One region of the Bradyrhizobium sp. LTSP857 genome, then DNA from elsewhere that is predicted to be linked to it. Evidence: riboswitches for the same ligand, from Rfam matches in the RefSeq annotation. Region 1 holds a riboswitch; the other holds the start of a gene.

Region 1 (4,910 bases):
AAAGAACAGGACATGCGCGAGCACGGTGGAAATCTCGATCAGGCCCAGCAGCGTTTTGGCGGACGTGCGGAGGACTGGATCGACCTCTCGACGGGGATCAACCGGCTGCCTTATCCCGTGGGCGAGATCAGCGCGCGCTATTGGAGTGCGCTGCCGTCGCGCTCCGCGATCGACGCCCTGCATCAGGCTGCTCAGCGCGCCTATCGCACAAGCGCGCCGGTTGTCGCGATGGGCGGCGCACAGGCCGCCATCCAACTATTGCCGCAACTCGCGCCGCGCGGCCGGGCGCGCATCCTCGCGCCGACCTACAACGAATATGCTCCAGTTCTGTCGGCCGCAGGTTGGGAGGTCGAAGAGGTGAGCGAGCTTGACGCGCTGGCCGGCGCGAACCTCGCCATCGTCATCAATCCCAACAATCCCGACGGGCGCTGGTACACGCCTGCGAATTTGCTCGCACTGCTGCCACGCGTTGGCCGCCTCGTGATCGACGAGAGTTTCGCCGACGCAGTTCCGCATTTGTCGCTCGCTTCGGAAGCAGTTCGGCCGGGGCTGGTGATCCTGCGTTCATTCGGAAAATTTTACGGGCTCGCCGGCCTGCGGCTCGGCTTTGCGCTTGGCCATGCCGACGACATCGCCAAGCTCGCGGCGATGTCTGGTCCATGGCCGGTGTCGGGCGCAGCGATCGCGATCGGCTGTCGCGCCTTGCGCGATGATGACTGGGCCAAGGCCGCATCGGCGCGGCTTGCAAGGGACAGCGTTAGGCTCGACGCTATGGTGCAATCGCAGGGCTTGAGGCTCGTCGGCGGCACACCATTGTTTCGTCTCTATGAGATGCCCGACGCTCTCGCTGCACAGGAGAAGTTGGCGAGCGCTCAGATTTGGTCGCGCGTCTTCGTACAGCAGCCGACATGGTTGCGCCTTGGACTTCCGGGCGACGAGTCCGAATGGTCGCGCCTCGCCGAGGTCCTAGCGCGCTAGCGCGAGCAGGCCCTCGACATCGAGATGAGTCTCGATGTGATTGGCAAGCGCATCCAGGGCGCTCTCGACCCTGGCGTGATACGGCTCGTCGCCTGCGGGAATATCGAGCTTCGCGAGATACGCCCTGCGAAAGTCGTCCGATGTGAACAGGCCGTGCAAATAACTGCCCTGCACGCGTCCATCGCTTGAGATTGCACCTTCCGGCTCGCCATTCAGTTTCGCAAACGGTCGCGCGCGATCCGGTCCATCGGTACGGCCGATGTGGATTTCGTAGGCCTGGATCGGCTGATCCGTCGCTGCATGCACGGCTGCGACTCGCGTCAGCGTTTTCTGCGCACTCATCTCCGTCGTCACGTCGAGAAGTCCGAGGCCCGGTGTTTCGCCCGCGGGGCCTTCAATGCCGTCGGGATCAGTGACGCTCCGTCCCAGCATCTGATAACCGCCGCAGAGGCCGAGCACGTGACCGCCCCTGCGGTGATGCGCCAGCAGATCGATGTCCCAGCCCTGTGCGCGCAGGAAGGCGAGATCGCCGCGCGTGGATTTGGAGCCGGGGATGATGACGAGGCGCACATCGCCAGGGATCGCTCCGCCCGGACGCACCATCACGAGATCGACGCCCGGTTCGAGCTTGAGCGGATCGAGATCGTCGAAATTGGCGATCCGGGACAATGCCAGACAGGCGATCTTGCACTGGCCAGGCTTTCGCGCGTCGCTCAGGCCCAGCGCATCCTCGGCCGGCAGCTCGCCGGCGCGGGTGAACCAGGGCAGCACGCCAAGGCCGCGCCACGACGTTTTCTGCTCGATCAGCTTGTAACCGTCATCGAACAGCGTGGGATCGCCGCGAAACTTGTTGATGACAAAGCCCTGGATCATCGCGGCATCATCCGGATCGATCACCGTCTTGATGCCGACGAGCTGGGCGATGACGCCGCCGCGATCGATGTCGCCGACCAGCACGACGGGGACGTCGGCCTTGCGCGCGAAGCCCATATTGGCGATGTCGGCCTTGCGCAGATTGACCTCAGCGGGGCTGCCGGCGCCCTCGACCAGCACGAGATCGGCGCGCGCCTTCAGCCGCTCAAAACTCTCCATCACCGCGCCCATCAGCGACGGCTTCATCGCCGCGTATTCGCGCGCTCGCGCGGTGGCGATGCGTTTTCCCTGCACAATAATTTGCGCACCGACATCGGTCTCAGGCTTGAGCAGCACCGGGTTCATATCGGTATGCGGCTCGACGCCGGCGGCGAGCGCCTGGAGTGCCTGGGCGCGGCCGATCTCGCCGCCATCGACGGTGACGGCCGCGTTGTTCGACATGTTCTGCGGCTTGAACGGCAGCACACGCTGGCCGCGCCGCGTGAAGGCGCGCGCGAGGCCGGCGACGATGAGCGACTTGCCCACGTCCGAGCCGGCTCCCTGGATCATCAATGCGCGCGCCATCGCTGAGCCCAATCAGAACTCGACGCCGGCCTGCGCCTTGATGCCGGAGCGGAAGGGATGCTTGACCAGCGTCATCTCGGTGACGAGATCGGCGATCTCGATCAGCTCATCCTTGGCGTTACGCCCGGTGAGCACGACATGCGTCATCGGCGGCTTCTCGGTTTTCAGGAAGTCGACGATCTCCGCGATGTCGAGATAGTCGTAACGCAGCGCAATATTAATCTCGTCGAGCACGACCATGTGCAGGCTCTCATCCATGATCAGCTCCTTGGCCTTTTCCCAGCCTGCGCGCGCGGCGGCGATGTCGCGGGCACGATCCTGCGTCTCCCAGGTAAAGCCTTCGCCCATGGCATGGAACTGGCAGAGATCGCCAAAGTGGCCGGTGAGTAGCCGGCGCTCGCCGGTGTCCCAGGCGCCCTTGATGAACTGCACGACCGCGCAGGGGAAGCCATGCGCGACGCAGCGCATGATCATGCCGAAGGCTGAGGAGGACTTGCCCTTGCCGGCGCCGGTGTGGACGATGATGAGGCCCTTTTCGCCGCTCTTGGTCGCCATGATCTTGTCGCGGGCGACCTTGATCTTCGCCATTTTCGCAGCGTGGCGGGCGTCAGTTTCCTCGGCCGTTTGGCTATCCGGTTCAGGCGTCATCGGACGGGCTCCTTCGGCTTGACAAGTGGCGGCCGGGGGCAAATGGTGGGCCGACGTTGGTTCCTGTCCTATGACAGGCGAAGAGGGAATGCGATAGGGTCCGAATCGGCAAGATTTGGCTCCAAAATGCAGCCGCCCCCGCGACCGTGACCGGAGAGATGCCCGAAGCCACTGATCCCCAAGGGGATCGGGAAGGCGGGGATCGTAGGGGAAACCCTGCTCCGCAAGCCGGGAGACCTGCCAGCGCCGAAGTTTTGCACCGGCGGACGGGGTGTTCCGCGACGGGGAAACGGGCCTTCGCAAGAACGGTTCGTGCGCCTCATCGCTTCCCGCTGTTTATCCTGGAAGAGGCGATGACTGTCACACTTCACGTCTGCATCACCTGCCGTGCCGGCCAGACACTCAGCGAGGGCGAAGTCGCGCCGGGTAAGCGCTTGCATGGTGCGATCCTCGACGCGGGTGTGCCCGATGGTGTCAATGTGGTTCCCGTCGAATGCCTGTCGGCCTGTAGCCAGGGCTGTTCGGTCGCGCTCAGCGCGCCCGGCCGCTGGTCCTATGTCTATGGCCGCCTGTCGGAGGCCCACGCGGGCGATGTGATCGCAGGCGCTGCGGCCTATGCCGGTGCGCCCGACGGCATCGTGCCCTGGCGCAGCCGTCCCGAAATCTTCCGCAAGCAATCGCTTGCGCGCATTCCTCCCATTGCCGTTGTGCCAGAGGCCGCCGAATGAACTCGCTCGCAAAAGTCCCGGTCACGGTGGTCACGGGTTTTCTCGGCTCCGGCAAGACGACGCTGATCCAGCATCTCCTTGCAAATCCCAACGGCAAGAAGCTCGCGGTGCTCGTCAACGAGTTCGGCAGCGAGGGCGTCGACGGCGAGATCCTGAAATCCTGCGCCGACGCCAATTGCCCGGAGGAGAACATCGTCGAGCTCGCCAATGGCTGCATCTGCTGCACCGTCGCCGACGATTTCATTCCCACAATGGAGCTGTTGCTGTCGCGGCCGGTGAGGCCCGATCACATTCTGATCGAGACCTCGGGCCTGGCGCTGCCAAAGCCGCTGCTCAAGGCGTTCGACTGGCCGGAGATCCGCTCGCGCATCACCGTCGACGGTGTGATCGCGCTCGCCGATGCCGAGGCTGTGGCTGCCGGCCGCTTCGCGCCGGATCCTGACGCGGTCGAAGCGCAGCGCGCGGCGGACGACAATCTCGATCACGAAACGCCGCTGTCTGAAGTGTTCGAGGACCAGATTGCGTGTGCCGACATCGTGCTGCTGACCAAGGCCGATCTTGCGGGCAGCGCGGGCATTGAAGTCGCAAAGGCTGCGATCACCGCCGAGATGACGCGTCGCGTGCCAATGCTGGCGGTCACCGACGGCGCGATCGATGCGCGCGTCATCCTTGGTCTTGGAGCTGCCGCGGAGAACGATCTTGCTGCGCGCCCGTCGCATCATGACGGCGAGGAGGACCACGAGCACGACGATTTTGCCTCCGTCGTGATCGATCTTCCGGAAGTCACGGATATCGACGCGTTGGTCGCGTCAGTCCAGCGTCTCGCGCGTGAGCAGAACGTGCTGCGCGTCAAGGGCTATATCGCAGTTGCGGGCAAGCCGATGCGCTTGCTGCTCCAGGCGGTCGGCGAACGTGTGCGCCATCAGTTCGACAAGCCGTGGGGCGCGAGCGCGCGTCAGTCAAAACTCGTCGTGATCGGCGAGCACGGCGATATCGACGAGGCCGCGATCAAGGCGGGACTTGGTATCTCAAGGCTTGGTATCTGATGCACGTCGTCTTCCGCGAGAGCCGCGGTCTCGAGGAGACCGCGACGCCAAGGGACGTCGGCCAGGACCCGGC
Region 2 (4,910 bases), on a different contig from region 1:
TACGTCGCAGGTGATCCGCCACCAGCGGCAGGCGATCATCATCTCGGGCATCGTGACCCTGCTCGCGGCGATCGTCGGATTTGTCTTTGCGCTATTGGTCAGTAGCGGGATCACCCGTCCGGTGCGGCTGCTGCTCGCCGGCACCCGCGAGGTCGAGGCCGGCCGCTTCGACAAGGCCATCACTGTCTCGACCCAGGACGAGATCGGTGAGCTTGCCGCTGCCTTCAACCGCATGGTCGAGCAGTTGCGCCAGAACGAGCGCATCCGCGAGACCTTTGGCCGCTACATCGATCCCAAGGTGGTGCAGGGCCTGATCGACCGGCCGGAGGTCGCCATCGACGGCCAGCGCCGGGTGATGACCATCATGTTCTGCGACATGAGCGGCTTCACCTCGATGAGCGAGGGCATGACCCCGCGCGGCCTCGTCAAAGTGATGAACCACTATTTCACGGTGATGTCCGGCCCGATCCGGAACAACCGCGGCGTCATCGACAAATATATCGGCGACGCCATCATGTCCTATTGGGGCCCGCCCTTCATCGAGGAGGACGAGCAGGCCGTTCTTGCAGGCCTTGCCGCCGTCGACATGATCGAGCAGGTGCCGGCGCTCCAGAAGCAATTGCCGGATCTGCTCGGCATCCGTGCCATGCCCGCGCTCTGCGACCTGAGGATCGGCATCGCCACCGGCGAGGTCTTGACCGGCAGCATCGGCTCTGAGCTGATGATGAGCTTTACCGTGATGGGCGACGCGGTGAACCTCGCCTCGCGGCTGGAGGCAGCCAACAAGGTCTACGGCACCCGCATCCTGATCGCGCAGGCGACCGCAGATGCGATCGGATCGCGTCTCGAATTGCGCGAGATTGATCGTCTCGCAGTGGTGGGCCAGAGTGCACCGCAACCCGTCTTCGAGGTGATGGGCAGGACGGGTGCGCTGACCGCGCCACAGGAGAGCCTGCGGCAGCACTATGCCACGGGGCTCGCGGCCTATCGCGCGCGCTGTTTCGATGAGGCGCGCACGGCGTTCAACGCCGCGCTGGAGAGCGTCCCCGGCGACGGCCCCTCGCAAACCATGCTCACCCGCATTGTGCAGTTCGACACCAGTCCGCCTGCTGCTGATTGGGACGGCGCCTGGCGGATGGAGCAGAAATAACCGATTCAGGCCGAGCGCAGATCACCACTTGAACGAAGCGGCCACCTCATAGCTGCGCGGTGCGCCCAGGATGATCTGGTCGGTGTATCCAGGGTCGCCCCAGGCGGCGTAAAGCTTGTTGGTCAGGTTCTTCACGCGGAAGCTGATCCGGGTCTGGTCGACACCAGGGAAATAGGCCTTCGGGATGTCGACGAACGCGAACGCGTCGAAGATCGTGTAGGCGTTCATGATGACCAGATTGTCCTGGAAGTTGAAGCGGTCGCCGACGTGACGGACCGAGCCCCCGATCTCCACCGGCAGTATTGTGTCGAAGCGATAGGACGCACCGGCATTGGCGATGAAGTTCGGCACGTTTGGCGGCGTCTTGCCGGAATAGGATTGGAACACCCCGTTGTCGTCGACATAGTTGAAATCGATGAACCGCGACTGCACGAAGGCGACATTGCCCCACAGCTTCAGCCCGCCAACCGGGTTGATCGCGCCTGCGATCTCGATGCCCTTGGATTCCATCTTGCCAGCCACGTTGAACTCGATGCCGCTTTCGGGGACATAGACGTTCTTGCGCTCGATATCGAAGGCCGAGAACGTGAACTCCGCCCGTTTGTCGGCCGATTGCACCTTCACCCCGGTCTCGTAGGTCCGCGACGTCGTCAGTAGCAGCGGCACTGACGGCGCGAGGATGAAGATGTTGGCCACGGTCGGATCGGCGGCGGTCGCATACTGGCTGTACAGCATCACGCCGGGCGCGATGTCCCAGGTGTAGCCGACCCGTCCAGTGATCGGATTGAATTTCTTCGAGAACGGGTAGCCCTTTGCCGACTCCAGGGTGCCGTCGGGAAAGAAGCGGGTCCGCGCCAGCTCGATATCCTCGAAGCGAATGCCGCCGATCAGGGCGAAGGTCGAGGTCAGCTTGAGCCGGTCCTCGAACGACAGCGCCGTCATGTCGAGATGCGTGTAGATCTTCTCGTCGCTGCGGGGCCCATAGAGGCCGCGGTCCGGATTGAGGAGGTCGACGTAATCATTGAAGAACAGCGTATCCTGCGAGACGTTGAACTGGCTGCTGCTCGCCGCCACGGTGGCGACAAATCGATTGTCCATTCCGCCGATGTTGGAATTGATCGTCAGGTCGGTGATGTTGCCGTAGAGCCGCTGTGCGTGATCGAGCGCCAGGCGCTCGCGATAGATGCTTTGCGCGCCGGCGAAGTTGCCTACGGTCTGGTCGAACGACGAGATCTCGTTGTTGAACCAGTGCCGGTGGGCATCATAGCCGTAGACCTGACTCTTCAGCGAGATGTTGTTGGTGATGTCCCATTGAAAGCCGCTGCGCAGCCAGAGCTCGCTGGCGCCGCTGTGATTGTCGAGCACATTGTAGTTCGTTGTCAGCGTGCGCGCGTCAACGGTGACCGGGACCGGCGTGCCGCCGCCGAGATAATAGTTGCTCCACTGGCCCGACACGATGCCGTTGGTCGGCACGATGCCCGGTGCGTTGACCGGCACCAGCGGCGTTCCCCAATAGAAGCGGTCGCTGTCCTGCTTGTACTCGGCCGCGCCCCAGATCTTGAAGCTTTCATTGACGCGATAATTCAGCTGGCCGGAGACGTTGCTGAGCTTGGAGTAGGTGTCGTCGATAAAGCCCTTGTCGTTGGAATGGCTGATGTCGAACCGATAGTCGAGGCCGTCGACCAGCATGCTGCCGCCCGATCCGTAGCCGGCGCGGTAGCCGTGGAATGAGTCGTAGGAGGTGAAGGCCTCGTTGACGATCGGCCCTATGTGCGGCGCCTTGGTGACGTAGTTGACGGCGCCGCCGGTTGCGCCGAGGCCCGCCACCAGCGAGTCCGGTCCCTTGATGATCTCCACTTGCTGCAAGCCGGCGACGTCCATGGGGCGGCCGGTCATGGTCGACGGCCCGATCGGGATGCCGTTGTAGAGCGTGGTGAGCTGATCCCCGCTGAAGCCGCGCATCGAGAAGATGGCGGGCGCGCCAGGTGCATCGCCGCCGGTCACGCCAACCGCCGCCTTGGCAACGTCGGTGGTGGTTCTGATGCCCCGGTCCTGCATGGTCTGCTGGCTGATGACCTCGACGGTGGCCGGCGCCTCGCGTGCCGTGATCCCGAGCCGGGAGCCGACGTCAGTGACGGCGGCCGTGTTCAGCGGCGTCTGCACCGTGCCGCTCGGAGGCAGACTTGCCGGGGCCGCAACGGCCGGAGCTGTGGGCTTGCGCCCTGCGGCCCGGCGCGCTGTACGTGATCTCTGATTGCCGGGGCTCACGGCGGCAGCTGGCCTCGGACCGGACGGGGAGACGACGATCGGGCCGACCTCCCGGGAGGGCTTATCCTGGGTCGCACTTTGCGCGATCGCCGTGGAAGACAGCGATGCGGACGAGAGCAGGGCGATCAGGAAGGCACGCGAAAACCCTGGCGTGACGCCAGAAGCGAAATGTGGATTTTGCACAACAATACTCTGCGGCGACGCAACAAAATGTCACCGCGGTTGCCTAGTCATCTGCCTTCGCCCCAGGCGGCAGATGCACCGGCTACTTGTCCGACATCGAGGCACCCCGCCCAATGCGTTCGCGCGTGACCATGGCTGGTAGCAGGTTTCCTGGCTCGCGGGTCACTGCCTTCGACCACCTTCCCAGAGACCCAAACGGGCTCCAGTGGTTTTCTGGTCGTCGGCTATCCGCCTACAGTTGCGGGGGCAGCCGCGGAATAGCCCGCCGAGACGGGCGCACCGCATTCCCTTGGAGAGTCCTTGCAGACACTACCGATCACGAAACTGGCACCTGCTTTGGGATGCGTCAATATCGGGAATGCCTGCGGCGCAACGCGCCTGCCAAGTGTGTCTTTCCGGACAAAAAGAGATTCTACTCCATAATGATGTTGGCCGTGACCTATTTCCCGGGCTTAGATTTGTCGTCCTTGAGGCGTTTGATGGGGATACGCCGATGACAGATCTTGAGGACAGGCTGGAACGGTTCGAGACGCTCACCGCCGAATGCGAGTTGATCACCAAGCTCGCCACCGACAGCAAGAAGCGCGAATTTTACCTGAAACTTTCCGAGCAATACCGCCAGCTGGCGGTGGATATGCGGCAGGCAATTGCGACCAAGGCCGCAGCCTGACGCCGCGGAAGGGTGACAGTCGGATCGAGGCGCGATGCCGGGCATCCCTGCCTTTGCGGGATTTCGCGCGATCGCAAGCCGTTCTTAACGTTTGGCACGCATCCTCGATGCGGATGTGAGGGATGCCCATGCAATTCCTCATGTTGGGAATGCCGGGGCTCGTTGCGATGCAGCAGTCCCACGGAGTGCGGTCCCATGCGTCTCCTTGTGGTCATTGTGTTTGCCCTCATGACGGCAGCGTGTAATCAGGAGCAGGATATCACCGGCTCGACCGCGTCTTGCCCGGTGCGGAACTACAGCTCCTACAATGCCCGCGACATGAACCAGTGCGTCAATGCCTGCAAATCGTGCGACCACGGCAATACGGTGACTTGCACCACCTCCTGCACGCTCAGGGGTGCGCACTGAGCGGCGCATCGGGGGCTTTGCAAGGATCGTTGCACGGATCGCAACCGCGCCATCTCCCTGCCGCCATCGTTCCGGATGGATCGACCTGATAGGCTGGTTCCAGCGTCAGGGGACATCGGATGAAATTCGCAAGCTTTGAAATCGACAACGCCGCCTCATGGGGCCTGGTGGAGGGCAATGACGTCGCCGATCTCGGTGCCGTCCCGGGGAGCCGCTACCCCGACCTGAAAT

The links. Region 1 has a riboswitch for cobalamin ahead of UP06_RS24935 (DUF1636 family protein). Riboswitches for the same ligand answer to the same signal wherever they lie in the genome.
Region 2: another riboswitch for cobalamin. It lies ahead of UP06_RS31415 (TonB-dependent receptor); the one in region 1 lies ahead of UP06_RS24935 (DUF1636 family protein).

Annotation. Positions count from the first base shown of each region.
Region 1 covers NZ_JYMS01000039.1:23,467-28,376, reverse strand. The annotation lists gene cbiB (adenosylcobinamide-phosphate synthase CbiB) at 1-1, shown strand, start outside; gene cobD (threonine-phosphate decarboxylase CobD) at 13-978, shown strand; gene UP06_RS24945 (cobyric acid synthase) at 967-2,415, opposite strand; gene cobO (cob(I)yrinic acid a,c-diamide adenosyltransferase) at 2,428-3,063, opposite strand; cobalamin riboswitch at 3,104-3,322, shown strand; gene UP06_RS24935 (DUF1636 family protein) at 3,417-3,791, shown strand; gene cobW (cobalamin biosynthesis protein CobW) at 3,788-4,837, shown strand; gene cobN (cobaltochelatase subunit CobN) at 4,837-4,910, shown strand, end outside.
Region 2 covers NZ_JYMS01000046.1:417,533-422,442, reverse strand. The annotation lists gene UP06_RS31420 (adenylate/guanylate cyclase domain-containing protein) at 1-1,150, shown strand, start outside; gene UP06_RS31415 (TonB-dependent receptor) at 1,172-3,601, opposite strand; cobalamin riboswitch at 3,725-3,930, opposite strand; gene UP06_RS41725 (hypothetical protein) at 4,095-4,271, shown strand; partial or broken gene UP06_RS31410 (fumarylacetoacetate hydrolase family protein) at 4,799-4,910, shown strand, end outside.